One region of the Streptomyces liangshanensis genome, then DNA from elsewhere that is predicted to be linked to it. Evidence: riboswitches for the same ligand, from Rfam matches in the RefSeq annotation. Region 1 holds a riboswitch; each other region holds the start of a gene.
The links. A riboswitch is a leader RNA that binds a small molecule or an ion and turns the genes downstream of it on or off. The one in region 1 is predicted to bind cyclic di-AMP.
Positions count from the first base shown of each region.

Region 2: it holds a riboswitch for cyclic di-AMP, as region 1 does, so the genes downstream of both, HA039_RS29995 (C40 family peptidase) here and HA039_RS18275 (M23 family metallopeptidase) in region 1, are expected to answer to the same signal.
Region 3: it holds a riboswitch for cyclic di-AMP, as region 1 does, so the genes downstream of both, HA039_RS21155 (LysM peptidoglycan-binding domain-containing protein) here and HA039_RS18275 (M23 family metallopeptidase) in region 1, are expected to answer to the same signal.
Region 4: it holds a riboswitch for cyclic di-AMP, as region 1 does, so the genes downstream of both, HA039_RS04250 (M23 family metallopeptidase) here and HA039_RS18275 (M23 family metallopeptidase) in region 1, are expected to answer to the same signal.

Region 1 covers NZ_CP050177.1:4,224,724-4,231,777, reverse strand. Annotated here, with positions in the region: gene HA039_RS18285 (PrsW family intramembrane metalloprotease) at 1-993, shown strand, start outside; gene HA039_RS18280 (aldo/keto reductase) at 1,164-2,108, opposite strand; gene HA039_RS18275 (M23 family metallopeptidase) at 2,171-3,229, opposite strand; cyclic di-AMP (ydaO/yuaA leader) riboswitch at 3,241-3,394, opposite strand; gene HA039_RS18270 (PP2C family protein-serine/threonine phosphatase) at 3,733-4,887, opposite strand; tRNA gene HA039_RS18265 (tRNA-Met) at 5,306-5,379, opposite strand; gene HA039_RS18260 (hypothetical protein) at 5,485-5,685, opposite strand; gene HA039_RS18255 (HAD family hydrolase) at 5,772-6,425, shown strand; gene HA039_RS18250 (hypothetical protein) at 6,448-6,660, opposite strand; tRNA gene HA039_RS18245 (tRNA-Lys) at 6,828-6,900, opposite strand.
Region 2 covers NZ_CP050177.1:6,892,606-6,899,659, reverse strand. Annotated here, with positions in the region: gene HA039_RS30005 (ATP-dependent Clp protease proteolytic subunit) at 40-687, shown strand; gene HA039_RS30000 (hypothetical protein) at 695-1,003, shown strand; cyclic di-AMP (ydaO/yuaA leader) riboswitch at 1,315-1,497, shown strand; gene HA039_RS29995 (C40 family peptidase) at 1,501-1,974, shown strand; gene HA039_RS29990 (ATP-binding protein) at 2,132-2,563, opposite strand; gene HA039_RS29985 (8-amino-7-oxononanoate synthase) at 2,770-3,972, opposite strand; gene bioB (biotin synthase BioB) at 4,219-5,394, shown strand; gene HA039_RS29975 (adenosylmethionine--8-amino-7-oxononanoate transaminase) at 5,387-6,691, shown strand; gene bioD (dethiobiotin synthase) at 6,693-7,054, shown strand, end outside.
Region 3 covers NZ_CP050177.1:4,879,816-4,886,869, reverse strand. Annotated here, with positions in the region: gene HA039_RS21180 (NAD(P)/FAD-dependent oxidoreductase) at 1-929, opposite strand, end outside; gene HA039_RS21175 (Ppx/GppA phosphatase family protein) at 1,249-2,223, opposite strand; gene HA039_RS21170 (DUF501 domain-containing protein) at 2,220-2,810, opposite strand; gene HA039_RS21165 (FtsB family cell division protein) at 2,866-3,339, opposite strand; gene eno (phosphopyruvate hydratase) at 3,443-4,729, opposite strand; gene HA039_RS21155 (LysM peptidoglycan-binding domain-containing protein) at 5,089-5,787, opposite strand; cyclic di-AMP (ydaO/yuaA leader) riboswitch at 5,792-5,985, opposite strand; gene HA039_RS21150 (LysM peptidoglycan-binding domain-containing protein) at 6,274-7,054, opposite strand, start outside.
Region 4 covers NZ_CP050177.1:964,894-971,947, forward strand. Annotated here, with positions in the region: gene HA039_RS04245 (SGNH/GDSL hydrolase family protein) at 1-706, opposite strand, end outside; gene HA039_RS04250 (M23 family metallopeptidase) at 865-1,773, opposite strand; cyclic di-AMP (ydaO/yuaA leader) riboswitch at 1,776-1,939, opposite strand; gene HA039_RS04255 (tyrosine-protein phosphatase) at 2,314-3,126, shown strand; gene HA039_RS04260 (DUF6126 family protein) at 3,123-3,260, opposite strand; gene HA039_RS04265 (helix-turn-helix domain-containing protein) at 3,286-3,903, opposite strand; gene HA039_RS04270 (aspartate aminotransferase family protein) at 3,991-5,376, opposite strand; gene HA039_RS04275 (1-deoxy-D-xylulose-5-phosphate synthase N-terminal domain-containing protein) at 5,373-6,086, opposite strand; gene hpnH (adenosyl-hopene transferase HpnH) at 6,216-7,054, opposite strand, start outside.

The DNA.
Region 1 (7,054 bases):
GCCTGGGGCGCCTGCGCCGCCGCCCTGGTGGCGATCCTCGCCAACTCCCTGGCCATCCACTGGATCGCCGCCGCGACCGCCGACCCCCGGGGCGCGGAGTCGCTGGGCGCCACGGTGATAGCGCCGGTCGTCGAGGAGAGCGCGAAGGCCTGCGCGATCCTGCTCATCTTCCTGTTCCGCAGGCGGGAGTTCACCGGGCTGGTGGACGGGGTGGTCGTCGCGGGCTTCTCCGCGACCGGCTTCGCGTTCACCGAGAACATCCTCTACCTCGGCAACGCCTTCGGCGAGGACCAGTACACCGGCGACTCCGGCCTGACCTCCATGACCGTCGCCACCTTCGTCGTACGGATCGTGCTGTCGCCGTTCGCGCACCCGCTCTTCACCGTGCTGACGGGCATCGGCTTCGGGCTGGCGGCGGCCACGGCCCGCCACCGCAGGCTGCGCAGAGCGGTGTTGCCGCTGCTGGGCCTGGTCCTGGCGATGGGCATGCACGCACTGTGGAACGGCTCCGCGTCCCTCTTCGGCCCGTACGGCTTCTACCTGGTCTACGGCGCGTTCATGGTCCCCGTGCTCGGGCTCGTCACCTGGCTGGCGATCTGGAGCAGGCAGCGCGAACTGCGCACGATCTCCGCCGAGTTGCCCGCGTACTCCGCCGCCGGCTGGCTCGTCCCCGCCGCGCCGCACGCGCTCTCCTCGATGCGGGCGCGCACGATGGCACGGGACTTCGCGGGCCGTACGTACGGGGCGCGGGCGGCGAGGACCGTCGGGGAGTACGAGGCGTTCGCGACGTCCCTCGCCTTCCTCCGCCACCGGGCGCAACGGGAGCCGGGCGCGCCGGACTTCGCCGAGCGGGAGCGGGAGCTGCTGCACCACCTGTGGCAGCGCAGGACGATCGCGGGGCCCGCGCTCACGTACGCGGCGCGGGCCACGGGCCGGGTACGGGTGCCGCCGCCGTACGCCGACTACGAGGGCTACAACCCGTACCGCGACTGACCGTCCCCGTACCCCTTCGGGACCCGCGGGGGTACGGGGACGCGCCCGAAGGGCTCGGCGGGGGGACGGAAACGCGCCGGAAGGGCTCGGCGGGGGGACGGAGACCCGCCCGACCGGCATCAGCGGGGGTACGGGGACGCGGGGCTCAGCGGAAACCCGCCCGACCGCCCTCAGGCGGAAGCCGCCGCCAGGTCGGCCAGCTCCTCCGCCGTCAGCTCCAGTCCGGTCGCCGCAAGCAGCACCGGCAGCTGCTCGACGGTCCGCGCGGACGCCAGCGGCGCCACCACGGTGGGCTGGGCCGCGAGCCACGCCAGCGCCACGGTGCCGGCCTCGACACCACGCGCCCCGGCGACCCGGTCCAGCGACGCGAGCACGGCGCGGCCGCGCTCGGTCTCCAGGTGCTTGCCCGCCCCGGCCGCCCGGGGGCTGTCGACCGTGGTCCCGGGACGGTACTTGCCGGTGAGGAAGCCCGCCGCGAGCGAGGAGTACGGCACGGTGGACAGCCCGCGCCCGGCCACGAGGTCCTGGAGCGGGCCCTCGTAGGTGTCGCGGGAGACCAGGTTGTAGCGCGGCTGGAGGACCTCGTACCGGGCCAGGCCCTCACGCTCGGAGAAGTCCAGCGACGCGGTGAGCCGCTCGACGCTGAGGTTGGAGGCGGCTATCGCCCGTACCTTGCCGTCCCTCACCAACTGGTCCAGCGCGGTGATGATCTCCTCGACCGGCACCTCGGGGTCGTCGAAGTGCGTGTAGTAGAGGTCGATGTAGTCCGTACGCAGCCGGCGCAGCGATTCCTCGGCCGCGCCCTTGATGGTGGCCGCCCGCAGGCCCTTGAACCGCGGGTGCGAGCCGACCTTGGTCGCCACGACGACCTCGGAGCGGTTGCCGCGCGCGGCGATCCAGTCGCCGAGGACGGTCTCCGACTCGCCGCCCTGGTGGCCGGGTGCCCAGGAGGAGTACGTGTCGGCGGTGTCCACGAAGTTGCCGCCCACGGCGGCGTACGCGTCGAGGACGGCGAAGGACTGGGCCTCGTCGGAGGTCCAGCCGAAGACGTTGCCGCCGAGGGAGAGGGGGAAGACCCGGAGGTCGGAGGAGCCCAGGGCACGGAGATCTGTCATGAACTCCCCCAACGACGCGGTGGCCGGGGACTATTCCGCCGCCCCCGGCACACAGCGGTCGGTTACGGGTTGAGGCCCTTGCCCTGGAGCCAGGCCATCGGGTCGATGCCCGTGCCGCCCGGGGTGTGGACCTCCAGGTGCAGGTGCGGTCCCGTCACGTTGCCGGTCGCGCCGACGCGGCCGATGACCTCGCCGGTGGCGACCTTCTGGCCGGCGGTGACCGTCATCGAGGACTGGTGGCAGAACCACAGCTCCGTACCGTCGTCCAGCTCCAGCACCGTGCGGTAGCCGTACGAGCCGGACCAGCCGGCCGACTTGACCGTGCCGCTGTGGACGGCCTTGATCGGCGTACCGGTGGGGGCCGCGAAGTCGAGCCCGGTGTGGTAGCCGGAGGACCACATGGAGCCGGCCTGGCCGAAGGTGGAGGTGATCGTGTACGAGACGACGGGAAGGGTGTAGCTCTGGGCCAGCTTGGCCAGGCGCTCCTTCTCGGCCTTGGCGGCCGCCTTGGCCTTGGCCTCGGCCTCCGCCTTCTCCTTCGCTTCCTGGATCTTCTTCTCGGCCTCGGACTGCTGCTTCTTCGCGTCAGCGGCGGCCTTCTCGGCCGCCGCCGTCTGCGCGGCGAGCTTCGTCGTGGCGTCGGCCTCGGCCTGCTGCGCCTCGGCCTGCTGGAGGATCCGGGCCCGCAGCGCCTCGCCGGCGTCGGTGGCGCCCTGCTGGAAGTCGGCGGTGGTCATGCCCGCGGTGGTCAGCGGGTCCGTGGCGAGCGCGCTCGGCTTGGCCTCTTCCGTACCCAGGGATCCGACGCCCGGCAGCGACTTGGCGGCCGGAAGGTTGTCCGTGATGGCATCGGGCAGGGATATGGAGACGGCGGGCTTGTCCTGGGCGGTGGCGATGCCACCCGCGCCGACGGCGGCGAGGACGCCGACGCCGAGGACCGTGGAACTGCGGGCCAGTCCGCGCTGCTTGGCGACGCGGTGCCTGCCTCGTACGGGAGGAAGGACGGACTCCTCGGTGGGGTTCCACTCCCCCCAGGTGCGGTCCGCTTCGCCGCCGAAGGTCGGCGGTTCGAAGGTTTCCGTTTCGAAGGGGGCATCGAGGGCAGGCTTGTTGGACGCCACTGGGGCGCGCTCCTTTCCTTCCTTCTCGCCTACCGGGTTAGCTGACGGGTTCGGAGCAGGAAGGTCTCCTACGGGTGCTCTCGCGGCACAAGGCAGCAAGAAGCTCCCGATTCACCCCAATTGGTGGTTCCCCGGTTCCCTTGCGGGATTCGGCGCGTGCGGCACGGCGCCGTCCTGACGACGGCTGGGACGACCGCGCTGCGTTATCGAACGTTAATAGAGACATGGGCTTTATTCCAAGCTGTTCCGGATGATCGTTAACGAATCCGCAACGGACGTACCGGGACAGATCGAGGCGCAAGCGGGCGAGTTGATCGTCCCGGGAGGGTACTCGGGTGGCCAGAGGTTTCTGATGGGTTGTCAGGCGTTGTGCGGAGCGGTATGCCCCGATCACGGAGCGTGCGGGACGCGGGGTGGGCGGTACGGAACGGCGGCGCCCCCACCGGTGGCCCCGGCCCCCGCGACCCCCTTCCGCAACCCCTTTCCGGACCCCGCCGGCCCCGTCAGGGCACGACCGGCATCGTCCTGCGCCGTTCCGGCTGCCCCTGGGCGGGCCGGCTGACCGCCAGCAGCGCCATGTCGTCCGTGTTCCCGCCACCCGTGTGCACGCGTACGTCCCCGATGAGCGCGTCGAGCATCTCGTCGGGCCCCGGGAAGATCCGGCCGGACAGCCGCTCACGCGCGTCGTAGAAGACGCCCTTCGCGTTGCGCGCCTCGGACAGCCCGTCCGTGTAGAAGAGCAGCGTCGCCCCCGGCGGGAACGGCTCCTCGTCCGCGCGGTCCGGCCACGCCCCCAGCTCGCTCATCCCCAGCGGCAGGGCGTGGTCACCGGGCGCCAGCATCGCCACCGCGCCGTCCCCGTGGGTCAGCAGCGGCTCGGGGTGGCCGCGGTTGACCAGCCGTACCACCGCCTCACCGTTCGGGATCTCGGCCAGTACGGCGGTGGTGAAGCCCTCGAAGACGTCGACGCCGTCCCGGCGCGTCCCCTCCCGCGTCAGCGCGCGCTCCAAGCGCTGCGCGACGCCCTCCAGCGTGCCTTCCTGCTCGGCGGCCTCCCGGAACGCCCCGATGACCACCGCCACCGTCTCGACGGCCTCCAGGCCCTTCCCCCGTACGTCCCCGACCACCAGGCGCACCCCGTGCGGCGTGTCCTGCACGGCGAACAGGTCCCCGCCGATGAACGCGCCCTCCTGCGCCGCCTCGTACCGCGCGGCGATGTGCAGCCCGCCGATCCGGTCGGCGGGTCTGGGCAGCACGGCGCGCTGGGCCGTCTCGGCGATGATGCGGGCGGACGCGAGGCGCTCGCCGCTCAGGCGCACGACCCGGTTGATGCCGAGCGCGAGGACGGAGACGGTGAGCACGGTCAGCAGCTCGGTGATGGCGTCGGCGGTCCCGACCGTGCCGTCGACGAGGCGCAGCACCAGATCGGTGCAGAGCGCGGCGACGCCGGTGAGCAGGGTGCCCAGCGGCGTGAAGAACGGCGCGGCGACCAGGGCCGCGGAGCAGAAGAAGGGGGAGGCGGTGAAGCGGGTGGGGGTCGTGGAGTCGAAGATCACGCCGACGACGATCACGAACGCGGGCAGGTAGCGGACGATCCTGCGTCCGATACGGCCGGGCTCGGCGGTCACGCCCCGGTCGACGAAGCCGCCGTCCGGGATCCGGCCGCCGGCGGCCGCGACCGGAGTGCTGCCGGTCCCGCCCGAGGGGTCGAACCCGCCTTCGAAGCGGGTGCCGAAGCCGGTGGCGGGGCCGGGGGGCCGGGGCGTACCGGAGCCGGCTCCGCCCGCGCGGGCGGGGCCGGGCCCCGGGGCCGCGCCGTCGCTGCCCTTCCCCGGCCTTCTCGGCCCCGGCTTCCTCAGCTTCCCCACCTTGTGGTCTCCTGCCCGGTCCAGCTTCGGCTGCGGTCGGTACCGCGCTCACCCCAGGCTGGTCGCCACCGCGCCGGGCGGCGAGTCGCCATCGACCGAGTGGGCTACGGAACCGATCGCTCCACCACTGCCCCTTCACGGTACGCGGAGGTGCGGGTACGACGAAGGCCCGGATCCACTGGGGATCCGGGCCTTCCATCCTTCTGAGTAGCGGGGGCAGGATTTGAACCTACGACCTCTGGGTTATGAGCCCAGCGAGCTACCGAGCTGCTCCACCCCGCGTCGGTAAACCTGACTCTACGCCATCCGGACCAAGATCATTCCCATTTACGGCTCCCCGCCCACCGCACCGCGTCCCACGAACCGCCCGCACGGGCCCCTCCGGCCCTACGCCGCCTCGACCACATCGGCCCGCACCGCGGCGGCCCACTCCACGAGAAGCCGCTGGTAGCGCTCCTGCTCGGCGGCCGACAACGCGCCACCGGCCCGCGTCCAGAGGGCGCGGATCTCGACGTTGACCACAGCGGCGGAACGCACGGGAGTGCTGGCATCGGAGGATGCGGACGAGGCGAACGATGAAGCCGACATGGAGGTAAGGCTACGGGGGGCCACTGACAATCGGCAGAGCGTGTCCCCCCGAGCGCCTTCCGACACCCTCTAGTCTCCTACCGGTGATTGAAACCATCGTGTTCGACGTCGGCGAGACCCTCGTACGCGACGACCGGCAGTGGGCCTCCTGGGCCGACTGGCTGGGCGTCCCCCGACACACGATCTCCGCCCTGGTGGGTGTCATGACCGCGCAGAACAGCGACGCCGAAGACGCCCTGCGGCTGATCAAACCCGGCATGGACATCGGCGAGGCGTACCGCGCCAGGGAGACCGCGGGCCGCGGCGAACACCTCGACGAGTCGGACCTCTACCCGGACGTACGGCCCGCCCTCGCCGGCCTGCGGGCGCTCGGCGTCCGGGTCGTCCTCGCCGGGAACCAGACCGCCCGCGCCCTGGAACTGCTGCGCCGCCTGGACCTCCCGACCGACCTCGTCACCGGCTCGGGCGACTGGGACGCGGCCAAGCCGACCGAGGAGTTCTTCGCGCGTGTCGTGGAGGTGGCCGAGGCCCCGGCCGAGCGGACGCTGTACGTGGGCGACCATCCCGCGTACGACCTGTTCCCGGCCCGCGCGGCGGGCCTGCGCACGGCCCATCTGCGGCGCGGCCCGTGGGGCTACCGGTGGGCGGACGACCCGGACGTGGTCGCGGCGGCGGACTGGCGGGTCGACAACCTGACGCAGCTCGTCCCGATCGTGCGGACGGCGCGCGCGACGGGGTGAGGCCGGGGCGCCAGGGGGCCGCTCACCCCGCCGCGTACTCGTGTGCCTGACCGCCCTGCCACTCCACCCAGGCGGGATCGTCGAGGAGATCCCACGCGTCGGGCAGGCCGGCCAGGCGCAGGAACTCGACCAGATGGTCGTCCGAGTGCGCGAGCCCCATGATGCGCCCGCGGACGGTGACCCGCCGGCCGCCTGTCCCGGACGCCCGGTGTACGACGATCGGTGCGTCATTCATACGGCCAAGAGTGCGACGATCTCGCCCGGATCGCAGCATCGGACGGTCACTTCTTTGCCCGCCCCGGACCCCGCCCCCGGACAAACCCACCCCGACCACCCACCGGGCCGGCGCACGGCGTCCTGCGGGCGCGGACCTGCGGGCGACCACGACGGTGGGGAGGGCGGTGGGCCGTGTGGGACTCGAACCCACAACCAACGGATTAAAAGTCCGATGCTCTGCCAATTGAGCTAACGGCCCCACGGGCCGAAGACCCGGCGCGACCTCCCCGAACCGCCCGGGGCATCCCCGGACCACCCGAGCATAGCCAGCGGCGGGGCTGGTGCGTGGCCGGGGAACCACGAGGCGGATCATGACCTCTGTAGTGTCACAGCATTTTCGGCCACGATGCTCG
Region 2 (7,054 bases), 2.7 Mb from region 1:
GACGTACGTCCTGTACATTTTTTACAGAAGGGGATCCCCGTGAGCCACGGCCATGCCGCCCGCTACGTCCTGCCGGAGTTCAACGAGCGGACGTACCACGGGACCCGCACGCTCGACCCGTACTCCAAGCTCTTCGAGGAGCGGATCATCTTCCTCGGCACCCCCATCGACGACACAGCGGTCAACGACGTCATCGCGCAGTTCCTCCACCTCGAGTACGCGGCGCCCGACCAGGACATCTGCCTCTACCTCAACTCCCCCGGCGGCTCGGTCAGCGCCATGACCGCCATCTACGACACGATGCGGACGGTCATGTGCGACGTGCAGACGACGTGCCTGGGCCAGGCGGCCTCCACGGCGGCCGTCCTGCTCGCGGCCGGCACGCCCGGCAAGCGGATGGCACTGCCGGGCGCGCGGGTCGTCCTCCAGCAGCCGAGCGTCGACGAACCCGTCCGGGGCCAGCCGTCCGACCTGATGATCCAGGCCGGGGAACTGCTGCGGACGCGCGACCTGCTCGGGTCGCTGCTGGCGGAGCACACCGGGCAGAGCGCCGAGCGGGTACGGGACGACCTGGAGCGGGACACGATCTTCGACGCCGCCGGCGCGCGGGCGTACGGCCTGGTCGACCACGTGGTGGGGACGCGCAAGACCTCGGCCGGCCTCGTCGGCCCGGCGGGCCGGCGGTGACCCGCGCGTGCTGCCGCCCGAACTGCCGCCCCTGCCCGCACTGACCCGCGCCGAAGGCGAGTTCGTCGACGCCTTCCTGTCCGTGGTGGATCTGCTCGGGCGGATCAACCCGGCGCGCGAGAACGACACGTACAGCGCGTTGCGCGCCGCCCAGGCGCTCCCCGCGCGCGCCGTGGAGCTGCGGGACGCCCTGACGAAGATGCACGCCAGGGGCGAGACGGAGGTGCACGCCGCGACCCTGGCGCGGGCGTTGCGGGTGCTCGACGGGGAGCGCCGCGCGGGACGCGTCACCATGCCGCCCGGGGAACCGGCTTGACGGAGCGTTCCCGTACGGGCGTGCGCCTACGGAAACGCCTCCCCCGTTCGGCGTAGGAGCCGACTGGACACCACCGGGGACGTGAGTTGCGCAAAGTGACCATACGCGCAACGAGAGGTGACACTCCGTCGCAGGTGCGACCCTCGTCGGGCCCCCGTCGTCCGGACCAAAACCCTCGCGTGCACCCGTATGGGTCAGACGTGATGAGATTCACATATCGTCGTTTCGCCTCGGAAATCTCTCCGATCCGCGTCAAGATCCCTGGGACGACAAGCCCCCGCCAACCGCGGCGGGGCGGTCCGGGCGGACGCCGAGTCCTGCCGCCGATCCGGATGCCTGGTCGACACGAGTGGATCGGCAGGAGTGGAGGACCCGAGCAGTACGGGCCGGCCCGCACAGGGTCGTCCCTCGGGGTGAAGCCGCTGACGCGGCCGGGCAACTTCGCCAGCCCGAACCCGACAGGTCATCCTTCACAGGCGGCTGACGAAGGGTTGCGCATGACTGCGCAGACACATGTCCCGTCCGTGTTCTCCCGGGCGGGGGCCGTCTCGGCCCTCACGCTCGCCGCGGTCGGCGGTTCGCTGCTGGTCCCGGGCGCCGCGTCCGAGGCCCAGGCCGTGCCGCACGCGGCGACGGCGCTCCAGGTGGCCGCTTCCAAGAAGGGATCGCCGTACAAGTACGGGGCGTCGGGGCCACGCCGCTTCGACTGCTCGGGGCTGACGGTCTATTCGTACAAGAAGGCGGGCAAGAAGCTGCCTCGTACCGCCCAGCAGCAGTACAACAAGACGCGCCACATCTCGGCGGCCGGCCGGAAGAAGGGGGATCTGGTGTTCTTCCACTCGGGGAGCAGCGTCTACCACGTCGGGATCTACGCGGGCGGCGGCAAGATCTGGCACTCGCCGAAGAGCGGGGACGTGGTGCGGCTGGAGCGCATCTGGTCCAGGAGCGTCTGGTACGGCCGGGTCGGCTGACGGGGCCCGGGCGGGCGGACGGAGCGCGGTCCCGGGACGGTGCGGGGGCGGGGACAGGGCCCTCGGAGCCGTCTGATGTCTCGGAGTCTTCGGGGTTACCGGAGTTGCCGGAGCCGTCGGAGTTCTGGGAGTCGTGAGAGCTGTCGGGACGGTGTGCTCAGCTCTGCACCGGCACCGTCCAGGGCAGCGCGATCCAGACCGTCTTCCCGCCTTCCTCCGTGGGGGTCACGCTCACCCGTCCGCCGCACTCGGCGGTCAGTGAGCGGATGATGACCATGCCGCGGCCGTTGTCCTGCTGCACCGCGGCGGGCAGCCGCCGCGGCCACCTCGGGTGGCTGTCGGTGACGCCGACCCGCAACCGCTCGTCGCGCTCCAGCCGTACGTCCACGGTGAACGTCGGGGACCGGCCGAAGGTGTGCTGGACGGCGTTGGTCGCGAGCTCCGAGACGATCAGCCGGACCGTGTCCGCCAGATCGGCCTCGCCGGGCAGCCCCCATTCCGTGAGAAGGTCCGCGACGAATCTTCGGGCCGCGGGGACCGAGGCCGCATCACTCGGCAGGGTGACGGATGCTTCCTGATGGTCTGCCATGGCGACGCTGTCCCTTTCCCGCCGGGCCGGACTTCGGCACAGAACTGATGCTGCGCCGGCGGCTCGGACTGTGCTTCGCGCCAGAGTGCCACTTATCGTGCCGTTCAGGGGGCTGATCCACCGAGATATGTGGAATTCTGTCGCTCGAAGCGGTGAACTCTGCTACGTCAGAACGTATTTGAGGGCTCTTGTCCGGGGTTCCGGTGCTATCGGCCCACCGGGGCCGCGGTGGCGATGATCGTTCCCACCGCCGCGTCGAGCTGACGGTCCGTCAGGTCGGCGCGGGCGGTGAGCCTGATGCGCGAGACACCGTCGGTCACGGACGGCGGACGAAAGCATCCCACGGCCAGGCCCGCCGCGCGGCAGTCGGCCGCCCAGCGGACGGCGGCCTCCGCCGAGGCCGCCCGGACCGACACCACGGCGGCGTCCGGGCGCACGGCGCTCAACCCGGCCCCGGTGAGCCGCTCGTACAGCGTCAGCGCGACCTCCCGGGCCCGCGCCGCCCGCCCGGGCTCGCGGCGCAGCAGCCGCAGGCTCTCGCGCGCCCCGCCGACGGCGGCCGGCGCGAGTCCGGTGTCGAAGATGAACGTGCGCGCGGCGTTGACCAGGTGCTCGATGACCCGGGCCGGCCCGAGGACGGCGCCGCCCTGGCTGCCCAGCGACTTGGAGAGGGTGACCGTGGCCACGACGCCGCCGGCTCCCGCGATCCCCGCGGCGGCCGGCGCCCCGCGCCCGCCGTCGCCGAGCACGCCGAGGCCGTGCGCGTCGTCGACGACCAGGGCCGCGCCCCGGGTACGGCAGACCTCGGCCAGCTCGTCCAGCGGCGCGGCGTCGCCGTCCACCGAGAACACCCCGTCGGTGACGACGAGGGCCCGGCGTCCCGGGTGCGCGTCGAGCGTCTCGCGTACGGCCGCGGGGTCGGCGTGCGGGACGACGAGCGTCTCGGCGCGCGCGAGGCGGCAACCGTCGATGATCGAGGCGTGGTTGCCCGCGTCGGACACGATCAGCGAGCCGGGGGCGGTCAGCGCGGTGAGGGCGGCGAGGTTGGCCGCGTAGCCGGACGACAGGACGAGCGCGGCCTCGAAGCCGCAGAACCCGGCCAGTTCGGCTTCCAGTTCGGCGTGGAGCGTGGTGCTGCCCGTGACCAGGCGGGACCCGGTGGCGCCGGCGCCCCAGCGCAGCGCCGCGTCCGCCGCGGCGGCGGTGACCGCGGGGTGGCGGGCGAGGCCGAGGTAGTCGTTGCTCGCGAGGTCGACCAGGGGCGAGTCGGCCGCGCGGGGGCGGAGCGTACGGACCAGACCCGCGCGCTCGCGGCGGCGGGCCTCGGCGCCGGTCCAGCCGAACGGATCCGCGGGCGCCCCGGAGGCATGACCGGCCGCCGGGCGGGCAGAGTCGTCCGGTGCGGGCAGCCGTCCGGGACGGGAGCGCGGGTCCTGGCGGTCCTCCCGCGCGTGCTCGTGGTCCTGACGCGGGTCCTGGAGATCCTGCGGGTCCTGGCGGTCCTGCTGCACGGGAAGGGTCCTTTTGTAGGCTGCGCACAGACCCTAACCGGCACCGGATCGGGTCAGGATGTGGCCATACACACACTTCGATCCGGTGGTGTTGTCGGGTTCCTCCCTGGCATCGGAGCCTCGCGGTGAGCGAGGATCAACGCCATGGATCTGCTGAAGACGCTGGTGGAGAAGGGCCTGCGGCGTGAGCTGCCGACCCGCGAAGAGGCCCTCGCCGTACTGGCGACCTCCGACGACGAGCTGCTCGACGTGGTGGCCGCGGCGGGGAAGGTGCGCCGCCAGTGGTTCGGGCGGCGGGTGAAGCTGAACTATCTGGTCAACCTCAAGTCCGGGCTCTGCCCCGAGGACTGCTCGTACTGCTCGCAGCGGCTCGGGTCGACGGCGGAGATCCTCAAGTACACCTGGCTCAAGCCCGACGAGGCGTCGAAGGCGGCGGCCGCGGGCGTGGCCGGCGGGGCGAAGCGGGTCTGTCTGGTGGCGAGCGGCCGGGGGCCGACGGACCGCGACGTCGAGCGGGTCTCGGGCACCATCAAGGCGATCAAGGAACAGAACGAGGGCGTCGAGGTGTGCGCGTGCCTCGGGCTCCTCTCGGACGGCCAGGCCGAGCGGCTGCGGGCGGCGGGGGCCGACGCGTACAACCACAACCTCAACACGTCCGAGGGCACGTACGGGGACATCACCACGACGCACACCTACGCGGACCGCGTGGACACGGTGAACAGGGCCCACGCGGCGGGCCTCTCGGCCTGCTCCGGGCTGATCGCGGGCATGGGCGAGAGCGACGAGGACCTGGTCGACGTCGTCTTCTCGCTGCGCGCGCTCGACCCGGACTCGGTGCCGGTGAACTTCCTGATCCCCTTCGAGGGAACGCCGTTGGCGAAGGAGTGGAACCTCACCCCGCAGCGCTGCCTGCGGATCCTCGCCATGACCCGGTTCGTCTGCCCGGACGTGGAGGTACGGCTGGCCGGCGGGCGTGAGGTGCATCTGCGCACGATGCAGCCGCTCGCGCTGCACCTGGTCAACTCGATCTTCCTCGGCGACTACCTCACGAGTGAGGGCCAGGAGGGCAAGGCGGACCTGGACATGATCGCCGACGCCGGGTTCGAGGTGGAGGGCGCGGGCACCACGACGCTGCCGGAGCACCGGAGCGGCGCGGCCTGCGCGCCGTGCGGCGGGGCGGACGGCGGCGAGGGCGCGGGCGCCTGCGCTGGCGCGGTCCCGACGGCGCGGGCCGACGTGGCTCCCGCCGACGCGGTGCGGACGGATCTGGTGGCCGTGCGGCGCCGGGGCGCGGGTACGGACATCGCCCCGAATGCCTGAGACCGCGCTGCCCCCGCTCACCCCCCGGGACCTGCTCGACCTGGACCGCGCCCATGTCTGGCATCCGTACGGCCCCATGCCGGGCCGTACGGAACCGCTGGTCGTGGAGTCTGCGTCGGGGGTACGGCTCCGGCTGGCCGAACCCGCCCACGGGCAGCTTGAGTTGGTCGACGGGATGTCGTCCTGGTGGTCGGCGATCCATGGGTACAACCACCCCGTCCTCAACGACGCGGCCCACGCGCAGCTGGACCGGATGAGCCATGTGATGTTCGGCGGTCTCACCCACGAACCCGCCGTACGGCTCGCGGCCAAACTGGTCGAGATCACGCCGGAGCCGCTGCGGCACGTCTTCCTCGCCGACTCCGGTTCGGTGTCGGTCGAGGTGGCGCTGAAGATGTGCCTCCAGTACTGGCGGTCGGTGGGCCGGCCCGGCAAGCAGCGGTTGCTGACCTGGCGGGGCGGCTACCACGGGGACACCTGGCAGCCGATGTCGGTGTGCGATCCCGACGGCGGGATGCACGAGCTGTGGTCGGGGGTGCTGCCGCGCCAGATCTTCGCGGACGCGCCGCCGGTCGCGTACGACGAGACGTACGCGCGCGGTCTGCGGGAGCTGATCGGCCGGCACGCCGACGAGCTGGCGGCGGTGATCGTGGAGCCGGTGGTGCAGGGCGCGGGCGGGATGCGCTTCCACTCCCCCGCGTACCTGCGGGTGCTGCGGGAGGCGTGCGACGCGCACGACGTGCTGCTGATCCTGGACGAGATCGCGACCGGTTTCGGGCGCACGGGCACGCTGTTCGCCGCGGAGCAGGGCGGGATCTCGCCCGACGTGATGTGCGTCGGCAAGGCGCTGACCGGCGGCTATCTCACGATGGCGGCGACGCTGTGCACGACGCGGGTGGCCGAGGGCATCGCGCTCGGCGACGTGCCCGTACTGGCCCACGGGCCGACCTTCATGGGCAACCCGCTGGCCGCGTCCGTCGCGCTCGCCTCGATCGACCTGCTCCTCGGCCAGGACTGGCGGGCGGAGGTCGGGCGGATCGGGGCGGGGCTGCGCGAGGGCCTCGCGAAGGCGGCGGGGCTGCCGGGCGTCCTGGACGTGCGGGTGCTGGGCGCCATCGGGGTGGTGCAGCTGGACCACGAGGTGGACATGGCGGCGGCGACCCGCGCGGCGGTGCGGGAGGGCGTGTGGCTGCGGCCGTTCCGCGACCTCGTCTACACGATGCCGCCGTACGTGACGGGCGACGAGGACATCTCGAGGATCTGCCGCGCGGTGGTCGCGGCGGCGGAGGAGGGCTGACATGCCGGTGCTGGTCGTGACGGGAACGGGCACGGAGGTCGGCAAGACGGTCGTCACGGCGGCCGTGGCGGCGGCGGCCCTCGCGCGCGGCCGGACGGTCGCGGTGCTGAAGCCGGCCCAGACGGGCGTGGCCCCGGACGAGCCGGGGGACGCGGCGGAGGTGGCGCGGCTCGCGGGAGGGCCCGGCGGCGGGTCGGTGACCGTGGTGGAACTCGCCCGGTTCCCGGAGCCGTTGGCGCCCGCCACCGCCGCGCGGCGGTCGGGCCTGGCCCCGGTGTCTCCCGACGAGGTCGCCGACGCGGCGCTGAAGCTCGCCGTCGAACACGACCTGGTGCTGGTCGAGGGGGCGGGCGGCCTGCTGGT
Region 3 (7,054 bases), 660 kb from region 1:
TGGGCGTTGTCGCCGGCGGCCCAGATGTAGTCGGTGCCCTGGACCTGGAGCTTCTCGCTGGTGTCCACGTGGCCGCGGGGGCCGAGCGGGAGACCGTAGCGGGCGAGCGCCGGGTTCGGCTTGACGCCGGCCGTCCAGACGATCGTGTTGGAGTCGACCTCCAGGCCGTTGTTGAGCACCACGTGACCGTCGACGCAGGAGTCCATGCCGGTCTTGAGGTAGATCTCGACGCCGCGGCCCTCGAGGTGCTCCTTGCCCCACGTGCCCAGCTTCGGGCCGACCTCGGGGAGGATCTTGTCGGCCACGTCGACGAGGACGAAGCGCATGTCCTCGCGCGTGACGTTCGAGTAGTACTTGGCCGCGTCGCGGGCCAGGTCCTCGACCTCACCGATGGTCTCCGCGCCGGCGAAGCCGCCGCCCACGAAGACGAAGGTCAGCGCCTTGCGGCGGACCTCCTCGTCGGTGGTGGAGTCGGCCTTGTCCAGCTGCTCCAGCACGTGGTTGCGCAGGCCGATGGCCTCCTCGATGCCCTTCATGCCGATGCCCTGCTCGGCGAGGCCGGGGATCGGGAAGGTACGGGAGACCGCGCCGAGCGCGACGACCAGGTAGTCGAAGGGCAGCTCGTAGGCCTCGCCGACGAGCGGCGCGACCGTGGCGACCTTGCGGTCCTGGTCGATGGTCGTGACCCGGCCGGTGAGCACCTCCGCCTTGGGCAGCACGCGTCGCAACGGGACGACGACATGCCGAGGCGAGATGCTGCCGGCGGCAGCTTCGGGGAGGAAGGGCTGGTACGTCATGTACGAGCGAGGGTCGACGACCGTGACGGTCGCCTCCCCGTAGCGCATCTTCTTCAGAATGCGACGAGCTGCGTACAGGCCTACGTACCCACCGCCTACAACGAGGATCCTGGGACGCTCCGTGGTGCTCATGCCATCGAGTATCCACCCCCCTCGGAGGGGGTGCTCGTGAGCCCCTTCACAAGGTGTTGGGTACCCCGTGCTACACTGCGCGGCCGCCTTGCCGGGAGACCCCTTTCCCGCCCCGTACCGGCGGGGTCCGTGAGCCCGTGTTCACCCCCCGTGAGCTGCCCCTCTCCCTCTTACACGGAGTGGACCACCCCTCGGGTTCATACGCGCGTAACGCCCGCGGAACTGCCCCGCATTGAGGTCCGGGGACCCTGCGCGGCCACCGGACGGCCCCGTCGAACGTGAAGAGCGCCCAAGCGAGCCGTTTTCCTTGTGAAGAAGTTCACGAAGTTTCTCGCGGGGCCCTGCGCGCGGCTCCCCCGACACCCGCCGCGACGCCGTGCGCGATGCCGTCGAGGATGTCGTGCTCGCTCACGACGACCTCCGTCGCCCCGGTCCTTTCCATGATCGCCAGGAGGATCAGGGAGCCCGCGCCGATCACGTCGACCCGGCCCTCGTGCATCACCGGGATCGCCGCCCGCTCGTCGTGCGTGGCGCCCAGGAGGTGCCCGGTGATCTCCTCGACCCGGGCGAACGGGATCCGGGACCGGTGGATCGCCGCGGAGTCGTACGCGGGCAGGCCGAGCGCGATCCCGGCGACCGTGGTCACGGAACCGGCGAGCCCGACCAGCGTGCGCGGCTCGCCCAGCGGGACGGTCTCCCCCGCCAGGTCCAGGGCCGCCTCGATGTCCGCCCGCATCGCCGCCACCTCGGCGGCCGTCGGCGGGTCGCTGAGGACGCCGTCGTGCAGGAGGTGCCGCTCGGTCAGCCGGACGCACCCGATGTCCACGGACCGCCCCGCCCTGACCCGGTCGTCGCCGACGACGAACTCCGTCGAGCCGCCGCCGATGTCCACGACCAGGCAGCTGTCCCGGACCGCCAGCTCCTTCGTGGCGCCGGTGAAGGAGAGGGCCGCCTCCTCGTCGCCCGTGACGACCTCGGGCTCGACGCCCAGGATGTCCACGACCCCGCGCACGAACTCGTCGCGGTTCTCCGCGTCGCGCGACGCCGAGGTGGCCACGAAGCGGATCCCCTCCACCCCGTGCTCCTCGATGACGGCCGCGTACTCCCGGCAGGCCGCGAAGGTGCGCTCCAGCGCCTCGGGGGCCAGCCGGCCCGTCCGGTCCACGCCCTGACCCAGCCGGACGATCGTCATCCGCCGGTCGAGGTCGGTGAGTTCGCCCGTAACGGGATCGATGTCCGCGACGAGCAGGCGGATCGAGTTCGTACCGCAGTCGACGGCCGCCACGCGCGTCATCGGGCGTCACTCTCCTCGTCCGCGCCCGAACCGTCCGTGCCTGTGCCTGTGCCGTCCGTGCCCGTGCCGTCCGCGCACGGCGTCACGCACGGGCCCTTGCGCCACCACTCGGGCAGCATCGCCAGCGCCTCGTCGCCCAGCGGGTTCACCCCGGGACCCGCCGCCAGCGAGTGGCCGACCAGGACGTGCAGGCACTTCACCCGGTCCGGCATGCCACCGGCGCTCGGGAAGCCCTCCAGCACCTCGATGGCGTCCCGGCGGGCCACGTAGTCCTCGTGGGCCTTCCGGTACGCCGCCGCCAGCCCGGGGTCGGTCGCGAGGCGCTCGGACATCTCCCTCATGACGCCGTTCGCCTCCAGCGTGCCGATGGCCGAGGCCGCGCGCGGGCAGGTCAGGTAGTACGTCGTCGGGAAGGGCGTGCCGTCGGGCAGCCGCGGGGCGGTCTCGACCACGTCCGGCTGTCCGCAGGGACAGCGGTGCGCGATGGCCCGGAGCCCGCGCGGCGGGCGGCCCAGTTGTTCCTTGAATGCCGCGACGTCCGCCTCGGTGGGCTCGGTGCGTCCGGTCTGCGGAGGGGGCGTGTCCATGCCTGCCTAGTTCTGCTCAACCGCGTGATGCGTGAGGTCGGTGGGTGTACGGGTGTTACGTGTCCGGGCGGTCCGCGTTGTCCACGCTGTCCAGGACGTTGGAGTACCAGGGGCGGTCGGCCGCGCCCTGCTCCTCGCGCTCCTGCCGCGCCGCCTCCGGGTCGATCATGGTGTAGCCGGTGTCCCCGGGCATCACGTAGTGGAGGTGCTCACGGGCCAGCCGCTCGATGTAGGCGTCGTCCTGGAGACGTGCCTTCTCGTCGCGCAGCTCCTCCACCCGCTGCCGTGCCTCGCGGGACAGCTTCTCCTGGTCGGCGATGTCGTTCTGCTGCGACACGTACTGCCGCATCGGGTACGCGAGCGCGACGACCAGCGTGCAGACCACGAGGGCGAGGAAGGCCGCGCGGCCGGTGAGCCGCGAGCGGCGGGCCTGGCGGCGGTTCTGCGAGCGGTAGACACGGGCCGCGGTCTGCTCACCGAGCACCCGCAGCCTGGTCGCGGTGGAGAACCGGTCCCGGTTCCCGGCCATGGTCCGCCTCCCCTGTCACGTACGTACGTCCCCGGACACGGTACGGGACCGGGGACGGGGACGTACGTACGACGGGCTGGTCAGCGGCCGCCGACCGGCGTCGTCAGCCCTTGAAGCGGGGGAACGCGCTGCGGCCGGCGTACACCGCGGCGTCGTCGAGGATCTCCTCGATGCGCAGCAGCTGGTTGTACTTGGCCACGCGCTCCGAGCGGGCGGGGGCGCCGGTCTTGATCTGGCCGCAGTTGGTGGCGACGGCGAGGTCGGCGATGGTGACGTCCTCGGTCTCGCCGGAGCGGTGGGACATCATGCACTTGAAGCCGCTGCGCTGGGCCAGCTCGACGGCGTCCAGCGTCTCGGTCAGCGAGCCGATCTGGTTGACCTTGACGAGCAGGGCGTTCGCGGAGCCCTCCTCGATGCCACGGGCGAGGCGCTCGGGGTTGGTGACGAAGAGGTCGTCGCCGACGATCTGGACCTTGGAGCCCAGCTTGTCGGTGAGGACCTTCCAGCCGGCCCAGTCGTCCTCGTACAGCGGGTCCTCGATGGAGACCAGCGGGTAGGAGGCGACGAGCTCCTCGTAGTACTCGGTCAGCTCGGCGGCCGAGCGGGACTTGCCCTCGAACTCGTACACGCCGTCCTTGTAGAACTCGGACGCGGCGACGTCGAGCGCGAGCGCGATGTCGCGGCCGGGCACGTAACCGGCTTCCTTGATCGCTTCGAGGATGAGGTCGAGCGCGGCGCGGTTGGAGTCCAGGTTGGGCGCGAAGCCGCCCTCGTCGCCGAGGCCGGTCGACAGGCCCTTGTCCTTCAGGACGCGCTTGAGCGTGTGGTAGACCTCGGCGCCCCAGCGCAGGGCCTCGGAGAAGGACTCCGCGCCGATCGGGGCGATCATGAACTCCTGGATGTCCACGTTGGAGTCGGCGTGCGAGCCGCCGTTCAGGATGTTCATCATCGGAACGGGCAGCAGGTGCGCGTTCGGGCCGCCGAGGTAGCGGAAGAGCGGCAGGTCGGAGGCCTCGGAGGCGGCGTGCGCGACGGCGAGGGAGACGCCGAGGATGGCGTTCGCGCCGAGCGACGACTTGTCCGGGGTGGCGTCCAGGTCGAACATCGCCTGGTCGATGAGGCGCTGCTCGGTGGCGTCGTACCCGACGAGCTCCGGGCCGATCTGCTCGATGACGGCGAGGACGGCCTTCTCGACACCCTTGCCCTGGTAACGGTTGGGGTCACCGTCGCGGAGTTCAAGGGCCTCGAACGCACCGGTGGAGGCACCGGAGGGGACAGCAGCACGGCCGGTGCTGCCGTCGTCGAGGCCGACCTCGACCTCGACCGTGGGGTTGCCTCGGGAGTCGAGGATTTCCCGGGCTACGACGACGTCGATGGACGGCACGAGCATCTCCTTCATGGGATGTGACGCTTTGGGCGCGGGGCCGCTCGGTCCCGCGACACGAGCCTAACCGGCCCCGGGCCGTCGGCAGGCCGGTGCCCGCCCGCTGGGACGAAATGAAGACGTCATCCTGATGACACGCGGGCGAACGGCACCGGCGGGGTCCGTTCCGGCCACGCGGTCGGTCGCGTGGCCGGAACGGGGGAACCCCGGCCCGCGCGCGTACGGGGGAAGAACGCGCGGGGCCGGGGTGGTACGGGGGTGGGGCCGCGAGGGGGACGGGTGGCCCCGGAGGGAGCGGACCGGGAGGCGGTCGCTCACCGGGCGGCCGGCGTCACCTCTCGGGTCGGCTGGCCGGGCGGGCGGGCTCAGCTCAGGTGGAGCTGCTGGCCCGGGTAGATCACGTCGGCGTCGGTGACGATGTCCTTGTTCAGGTCGAACAGCTTCTTCCAGCCACCCTTGACGTGGTGGGCGGCGGCGATCTTCGACAGGCTGTCGCCGGGCTTGACCTTGTACTCGCCGTCACCCTTCTTGATCGTGGTGGGGCGGCTCGTACCGCGCGAGGCGTGCTGCTCGGAGGTGCGCGCCGAGGGCGCCGCCTGCCGCTGGGGAGCCTGCTGCTGCGGCGCGGACTGCTGCTGGCGCGGCGCGGACTGGCGGGCCGGCTGCGAGGGGGCCGCCGGGGCGGAGTCGTTCGAGGCGTTGGAAAGGCCCACACCACAGGTCGGCCAGGCACCCTTGCCCTGGCCCGCGAGGACCTTCTCGGCGACGGCTATCTGCTGCGACTTGGAGGCCTGGTAGGCGTTGGGCGCGTAGGCGGTGCCGCCGTACGCGGCCCAGGTGGACGGGGTGAACTGGAGCCCGCCGGAGAAGCCGTTGCCGGTGTTGATGGCCCAGTTGCCGCCGGACTCGCACGCGGCGACCTGGTCCCACTCGGCGGTGGTGGCGGCGGAGGCGGACGTGGCGCCGAGCAGCGGGACCGCGACGGCGGCACCGGTCACCCCGGCGAGCGTGGCGTAACGGACGACCTTGGACGGACGGCGGTGCTTGGCCTTGGAACGCAGCATGAAGCTATCTCCTCACCGACGCCTACGAGGTCAGCTGTCGGGTTCGGGCCAAGTGAGTTGCCCGGCCGCGTCCGTCGGGGCCTCCCGGCCCTCGCTGTACGCGGCTTCACCCCGAGCCGGTCGTCGGCCGTCTCTCGACGGCCGGGGCCGGCACCTAACCTTTGGGTCCCCCGCTCCTGCCTTCGGCGCTTGACGCGACGATTACTCCCCCCGACCGACGGCAGGATTCGGCGTGACGGTCGACGAGGCCCGCGGTGCGAGCGGTTCAGACCGTAGACACAGGTCCACCGGATGTTCAAAGTGGCCGATGGGGGAGAAATCGCCCGAACTCCCCTGTGTGCCGACCGTGTTTTCGCAGGTGAGGGCGGAGAAAGCGCCACCGGTGGGCCAAAGGTCCCCTGTTGAGGCAAAGAGACCCTTGTCTCACTTGCGCAGAAGTGGACATAGGGCCTCCAACCCCCCTCGGGGGCGGGCCGTCAACTGCTGCTACTTCACGCCGAGATCGACGGTCTGGCCAGGCAGGATGAGGTCGGGGTCGGTGCCGAGCGCGTCCTTGTTCGCGTCGTAGAGGGCGCGCCAGCCGCCGTCGACGCCGTTCTCGTCCGCGATGCGCCACAGGCAGTCACCGGGGCGTACGACGTACTCGCCGTCGGGGGTGGCGGTGGCGTCGGGCGTCACGGCCTCCGCGTCACGTGTCAGTGCGTCACCCCGGGAGGCGTGACGGCCCGATTCGCGCTCTTCACCCGAGTTGTCCGGCGTGATGCCGGCCAGGTCCGGGGAGGCCGCCGGGTCCTCGGGGGCCGCGCCGCCGCGGTGCTTGCCCTTCACGGTGTCCGTGGTCGCCTCGGTGGAGGGGGTGGCGGAACGGGAGGGGCTCGGGGTGCCCCCGTCGCCCTTCGCGCCGTCCCGGCCGTCCCGGCCGTCCCGTTCGCCGTCCGTGCGCTTCGCGGCGGAGGGGCTGCTGTCCGGGGTGGCGCTGCCGGGGGAGGTCGGGGTCGTGTCGGAGCCCTCGGCCCGGTCCGTGTCCGCGCCTGAGGGCGCGGTGGACGCCTCGGGGGTCGCGGAGCTCTCGTCCGCCCCGGGGGCCGCCCCGGGGTCGACCAGGGGCTCCGCGGTGTCCTTCACGAGTCCCGCGACGGGCGCGCAACTGGCCCAGGCCGACGGGCCCTGCGCGTCGAGGATCTTCTCGGCGACCGCTATCTGCTGGGAGCGGCTGGCGAGGTCGGGGCGGGTCGCGTAGCTGCCGCCGCCGAAGTCGTCCCAGGTC
Region 4 (7,054 bases), 3.3 Mb from region 1:
CCTCGAACGTGCCACGCGGCGGCTGCGGCGGCCACGGCTGGTCCGGGTCGGCGGGCACGTCCAGGCCGAGCACCTGCCCGGCGCGCAGCGCGACCCGGGTGTGGCCCTCGGGCGAGAGGTGGAGGCGGTCGCTGTCCCAGGCCCGCCGGTCCTGGACGGACCTGAGCGACCACAGGTCGAGGACGGGGCAGTCGTACCGGTCGGCGATGGACCTGACGTGCGCGGTGTAGGTGGCGATCTTGCCGCGCAGATGCCGCAGCACCGGTACGTTCCGGGTGTCGAAGCCGGTGGTCACCATGACCGTGCCGACCGCGCCGGTCAGGTCGGCGACGGCCCGCTCGAAGCGCTCGGCCACGTCGTCGGGGTCGGAGCCCGGCCGGATGATGTCGTTGCCGCCCGCGCAGAAGGTCACCAGGTCCGGGGCGAGTTCACGGGCCCGCGGAATCTGTTCCGCGACGATGTGGTCGAGCAGCCGGCCCCGTATCGCGAGATTCGCGTACCTGAAATCGCCGTGGACGGTGTCCGCGTCCTTTTCCGGCCCGCCCGCGGCGGGGAGTTGGTCGGCGAGCAGAACGGCCAGCCGGTCCGCCCAGCCCACATAGGTCCCGTCCGGTCCCGGATCCCCCACGCCCTCCGTGAAACTGTCACCGAGCGCTGCGTACGACCCGAATGTGCCACGTCTTCTTGTTCTCGAATCGTCTCCCACAGGAGGACATGATTCACCCGGGGATGTGACCTACGCGACCGTAAGAAGTGGTTGACGCGGGGTGAGATACCCCATCGGTCAAGTTTGGCCCAAACGGGAATAGCCCCGCTCCGGTGAAAGGGAATCACCGGAGCGGGGCGGAAGGAACCCGGAGGGGATCAGACGGTGACGCCCTGGTCCCGCAGGAAGGCCAGCGGGTCGACGTCCGAGCCGTAGTCGGGACCGGTGCGGATCTCGAAGTGCAGGTGCGGGCCGGTCACGTTGCCGGTGGCGCCGGAGAGCCCCAGCTGCTGGCCCTCGCTGACGGTCTGTCCGGCGGAGACGGCGATCGAGGACAGGTGGGCGTACTGCGAGTACATGCCGTCCGCGTGCCGGACGACCACCTGGTTGCCGTACGAGCCGCCGTCACCGGCGGTCACGACGGTGCCCGCGCCGACGGCCTTCACCACGGTGCCCGAGGGCGCCAGGAAGTCCACACCGGTGTGGTAGCCGCTGGACCAGTTGCTGCCCGAGGCGTGGTACGGCGTGCCGATGGCGATGCCGTCGACCGGCAGCGTGAAGGCGGAGGACGCCTTCTCGGCGACCGGGGCGGCCTTCGCCGCGGGCGCGGCCTCCTTCTTGGGCGCGGTGCGCTCGGCGGAGCGGGAGGCCGTGGTGGGGGCCTCGGCGCGGTCGTCCGCGCGGGCCTGGGTGCGGAGGGTCAGCTTGAGGCCGGGGTGGATCAGCGACGGGTCGGAGCCGACGGCGCGCTTGTTGTCCGCGTAGAGCTTCTTCCAGCCTCCCGCGATCTTTTTCTTCCTGGAGATCTTCGCCAGGGAGTCGCCGGGGACGACGGAGTAGGTCGCGGCGGTCCCGGAGGCGCCGGAGGTCCCGGCGGCCCGGACGAGGGACACGGGGGCGGCCTGGGCGGCGGACGCGGTGACGGATCCGGCGGCGGCCGGTGCGGCGTTGGCCCCGGTGGCGCCGACGAGCGGAAGCACGACCGCGGCTCCGCCCGTCCCGGCCAGGACAAATCCTCGGGTGATCGGGTTCTTCTTGGGACGGCGGTGCTTACCCTTCGCGGGCATGGTGAATTCCTCTCCGGCGCCTACGAGGTGAGCTGTCGGGTTCGGGCTGGAGATGCCCGGTCGCGGTTGCTCCGCGACTTCACCCCTAGCCGTCCGCGGAAACGGAACGGCGTACTACCTGGGTCCCCCGCTCCTGCCACGCGTGGATGGTGGGTGGGTGCGAATTCCGGGCGGCGGCAGGATTAGGCGTTCCGCTCGGATTGAGGGTGAACGTAAGCCGCCGCGGACGGCCGGTACAAGCCGCCGGCTCCCCTCTCCCGTGCACGCTCCGATATCTTCCGGCCTTTCCGGTCACCCTGCGTGGATATGCGATCTTCGCTTTCCTTCTGACGTCGTAATTCCGTTTCCGCTGACCGCCACGCACCGTCACGGATATGATCCTGCTCACGGATAGGAGCCCATCTCCCCCTTGACCGGGGCAGGTTGGTTGCAATCCCTCAATACGGACAGATGCGATCAATTGCCCGGGCGGCCATGTCGTAAGGTCGCAGTCGACATCGTCGGCGAGCCGCGCCGACGGCAGACACGGAGGAGCAGCCCGTGACCCAGAATCTGCCGCACGTGCCGCCGGTCGAGCCGGAGCTGACCGGCGTACGCAACTTCCGCGACGTGGGCGGGCTGCCGACCACGGACGGCAGGAAGGTGCGGTACGGGCGGCTCTACCGCAGCGGGCACCTCGCGGGGGCCACCCCGGCCGACGCCGCCTTCCTCACGTCGCTGGGTCTGCACACCGTCTTCGACTTCCGCAACGCGGCCGATGTGCGTCTCGACGGGGAGGACGTCGAGCTGCCCGGGGTACGGAACGTGAACATCCCGCTGACCGACCCGGCGGACGGCGCCGAGTTCTGGCGGATGGTGCGGGACGGCGACCTCGGCCAGCTGCGGTCGCTCCTCGCCGACGGGAAGGCGGCGGCCCGGATGGTCGATTCGTACCGCACGATCATCCGGGAGCGTACGGCCGAGCACAGCAGGGTCCTGCACGCGCTCGCCGACAACAACGTGCCCGCGCTGATGCACTGCGCGGCGGGCAAGGACCGCGCGGGCCTGTCGGTCGCGGTGTCGCTGCTCGCGGTCGGTGTGGAGCGCGACGCGATCGAGGAGGACTACCTCAAGTCGAACGAGCCGAGCCGCCGTTACAAGGTCCGCCGCAGTGACACCTCACCCGCCGGGATGTCCGCGGAGGTGATGGAGCTGCTCGGCCCGCTCTTCGACGCGCGCGCCGCGTACCTGGAGGCGGCCTTCGACACGATCACGACCACCTGGGGCTCCACCGACCGCTACCTGTCCGAGGGCCTCGGACTCGCCCCGGAGACGCGGGAGCGGCTGCGCGAGGGCCTGCTCGACGCGTCCTAGGACCCGACGCTGAACAGCAGGTAGAGGAAGCCGGCGAAGAGGTGTCCGGCGATCAGGTAGGCGAAGAGGCGGATGACCAGCCCTCGGGGCAGCGTCCAGTTCCTCTTGTTCTGCGGCACATTGTTCTCCGGCATGGTGTCGAACCTTTCTCGAAGGCCGTCAGTGGAGATCGGCGGTGGGGCTCTGGAGCAGGGTGTGGACGAACAGCAGCTCGGTCCCGCCGGGGTCGGCGGCGGCGAGGCGGTGCGGGGTGAGCGAGTCGAAGTGCGCGCTGTCCCCGGGGCCGAGGACGTGCACCGCGTCCCCGAGGCCGAGCCGCAGCCGCCCGCCGAGGACGTACAGCCACTCCTCCCCGGGGTGCACGCGCACGAGGTCGCCCTGCGCGCCGTACGGCACCACGACCCGCAGCGGCTGCATGGCCCGGCCCGAGCCGCCCGCGCGGTGGTACGTCCAGCCGTCGGCCTCGACCGGTTCCTGGCGTCCGGCGCGGACGACGGGATCGCGTTCGGCGGGCGCCTCGCCGAGCAGGTCGGAGACCGTCGTACCGTAGATGCGGGCGAGGGCCAGCAGCATCGGCAGCGAGGGCTGGCGCCGGCCGGTCTCCAGCCGGGAGAGGTGGGCGGGTGACAGACCCGCCCGCGCGGCGACGGTCTCCAGCGTGAGGCGGCGGTCGCGCCGCAGCTCGCGCAGGCGGGGGGCGACATCGGGGAGCACTTCCGGCAGGATGGTCGGCGGCGCGTCGGACCGGCCGGGAGCCGCGCCCTCAGGCGTGTTCATGCCTCCATTGCGCCAGGAACGTGCCCCGGAGGCAACTTTTTTGCCTCCGAGGCAAAAGCATCCAGGCAGCAGCCGGAGTCCGGGCCCCTACCGGTTCGCGACGGCCTGCTTCACCAGCGTCCTGCCGAAGTCCCACATGAGCCCGCCGCCCCCGTGCGCGTCGTCCATGACGGCGGTGAAGGCATCCACGAAGCGCTCGACCTCCGGTTCACCGATGGTCAGCGGCGGGATCAGCTTGATCACTTCGAGGTGGTCGCCGGAGACCTGCGTGAGGATCCGGTGCTTCTGGAGCAGCGGGACGACCACCATCTGGGCGAAGAGACCCTTGCGGGCGGCCTGGAGCATCGTCCAGCGTCCCCGCAGCTTGATCGAGCTGGGCCGGCCGAACTCGATCCCGATCATCAGCCCGCGCCCGCGCACGTCGTGGAGCAGTTCGTAGCGGTCCACGAGCGCGGACAGCCGCGTCCTGAGGAGGTCGCCGGTGGCCCGGGCGTTGGCCACGATCTGCTCGTCCTCGATCACCGACAGGACCGCCAGGCCCGCCGCCATGGCCTGCGCGTTGGAGCCGAAGCTCGCCGAGTGGACGAGGACCCGGTCCATGGACGAGTAGACCTTCTTGAAGATCCAGTCCCGGCCGAGGGTCGCGCCGACGGGCACGTACCCGCCGGACAGCGCCTTGGCCACACAGATGAGGTCGGGCTCGACGCCGTCCTCGTGCTGGTACGCGTAGAAGTCGCCGGTCCTGCCGAGGCCGGTCTGCACCTCGTCCACGATGAGCAGGCTCTTGTACCGGCGCAGCAGCTCCTGCGCGCCCCGGAGGAAGCCGGGCGGGGCCGCGTACACGCCCTTGCCCTGGATGGGTTCGACGACGAACCCGGCCACGTCGCCGCGCTTCAGCTCGCGCTCCAGCGCGTCGAGGTCGCCCATCTCGATCGCCGTGTCGGGCAGCAGCGGCGCGAAGCCGTCCCGGAAGCCGTCCTCGCCGTTGACGGACAGCGAGCCGGTGGTGAGCCCGTGGAAGGCGTGGGAGCAGTACAGGATCCTGGGGCGCCCGGTGGCGTACCGCGCGAACTTGAGCGCGGTCTCGACCGCTTCCGTACCGCTGTTACCGAAGAACACCCGGTCCAGGTGCGGGCTGTGGGCGAGCAGCTTCTCGGCGAGCAGCCCGGGCAGCGGCTGGCAGTCGAAGCGGGTGAGGTCGGCGAGCGAGGCGTCGAGGACGTCGTGGAGCGCCTTCCGTACGACGGGGTGGTGGCGTCCGAGCCCCATCACCCCGAATCCGGCGAGCATGTCCAGGTAGTCGTTGCCGTCCGCGTCCCAGAAGTAGGCGCCCTCGGCGCGTTCGTAGACCCGGTCGAAGCCGATGGTGTGGAGCATGCGCGGGAGTTGGTGGTTGAGGTGCTTCGTGTGCAGGTCGTACCGCTCGGCGCCGCGCTCCGCGAGCAGCCGTGTCAGGTCGAAGCCCTTGGTCATGCGTTGGTCTCCTTGTGTGCCAGGACGGCGCTGATCCGTCCTGCGATCTCCACCGGTGTGAGGCCGATGTCGGCCGGCACCTCACTGCGCTTGGCGTGGGAGAGGAACTGTTCCGGGATGCCGAACGTCCGCAGCGGTACGTCGACGGGCTTCACCCAGCGGGCGTCGACGACGGTGCTGGGGATGCCGCGTTCCGCGAGGTACACCGGCGCGAGGGCCCCGAGGGAGACGAGCAGCACGTCGGCGTCGTCCGCGTGGCGCAGGACGTCCATGCCGCCGACGCGCGCCACCGCGGGCACCGGCTCGCCGGCGGACTCCTTGGGAAAGCGGACGACGGTCGGCGCGTCGTCCACGGCGACGGCCTGGCGCAGCTGGGCCCGCAGTTGGCCGGCGTCGCGCGGGGCGGCGATGTTGTTCAGCGCCTCCCAGGCCACGCCACCGGTGAGCGCCCCGTCGCCGATGACGGCGACGACGTGGTCGTCCTTCCCCCGCACCTCGTTGGCCTTGGCGAGTCCGTCCGCCCAGCCCAGCACGGTGAACGCGTGCGAGTTCTCGATGACGTCGTGGTCGGACTCCGCGCGGGAGGGGTAGCCGGACAGCCCGCCCTTGCCGCGCAGCTTGGAGAAGTCCTGACGGCCCGTCAGGAGCTTGTGCACGTAGCTCTGGTGGCCGGCGTCGTGCGGCCCCCGGATTCCCTCCAAGATCGACACGATCGAGCCCCCTCTCCCCTGCTTCTCGGCCCACCACACCCTCACCCCGGCGAGGGCGCCCCGGCCCACCGCCGCCGGACGGGCCGGCGGCGGTGGGCGGAGCGTTCCGTCAGTGTGCTCCCGCCTGGGTCAGCGTGTTCCGCCGACCGTCTCGCGGACCGCCCGCAGGGACTCCTTGAGGGATCCCATGGTGGCGAGGACGGCCGTCGGCTCGTAGCCGCAGTGCGCCATGCAGTTGGCGCACCGGGGGTCCTTGCCGCGCCCGTACTTGTCCCAGTCGGTCTCCTCGATGAGCTGCCGGTACGTCGGGACGTACCCGTCGCTCATCAGGTAGCAGGGGCGCTGCCAGCCGAAGAGCGAGTAGTTCGGGATGGCCCAGGCCGTGCAGGGGAAGTCGGCCTTGCCTTCGAGGAAGTCCAGGAACAGCGGCGAGTGGTTGAGACGCCACCGCTTGCGGTTGCCGCCGGAGAACGCCTTCTTGAACAGCTCCCGGGTCTGTTCGACACCCAGGAAGTGTTCCTGGTCGGGGGCCTTCTCGTAGGCGTACGCGGGCGAGATCATCATCTCGTCGACCTTCAGGTCGTCGTTGAGGTAGTTGAGCACCTCGATGATGGTCTGCGGGGTGTCGGTGTTGAAGAAGGTCGAGTTGGTGGTCACCCGGAAACCGGCGGCCTTGGCCGCCTTGATGGCCTCCACCGCCTCGTCGAACACCCCCTCCTTCGCGACGGACTCGTCGTGCCGCTCCCGCAGCCCGTCGATGTGCACCGCGAACGCGAAGTAGGGCGAGGGAGTGAACTTGTCGAGCTTCTTGCGCATCAGCATCGCGTTGGTGCACAGGAAGACGTACTTCTTCTTGGCGACCAGCTGCCGGACGATCTCGTCGATCTGTGGGTGCATCAGCGGCTCGCCGCCGGCGATGGACACCATCGGCGCCCCTGACTCCAGCACCGCGCCGACCGCCTGGGCAA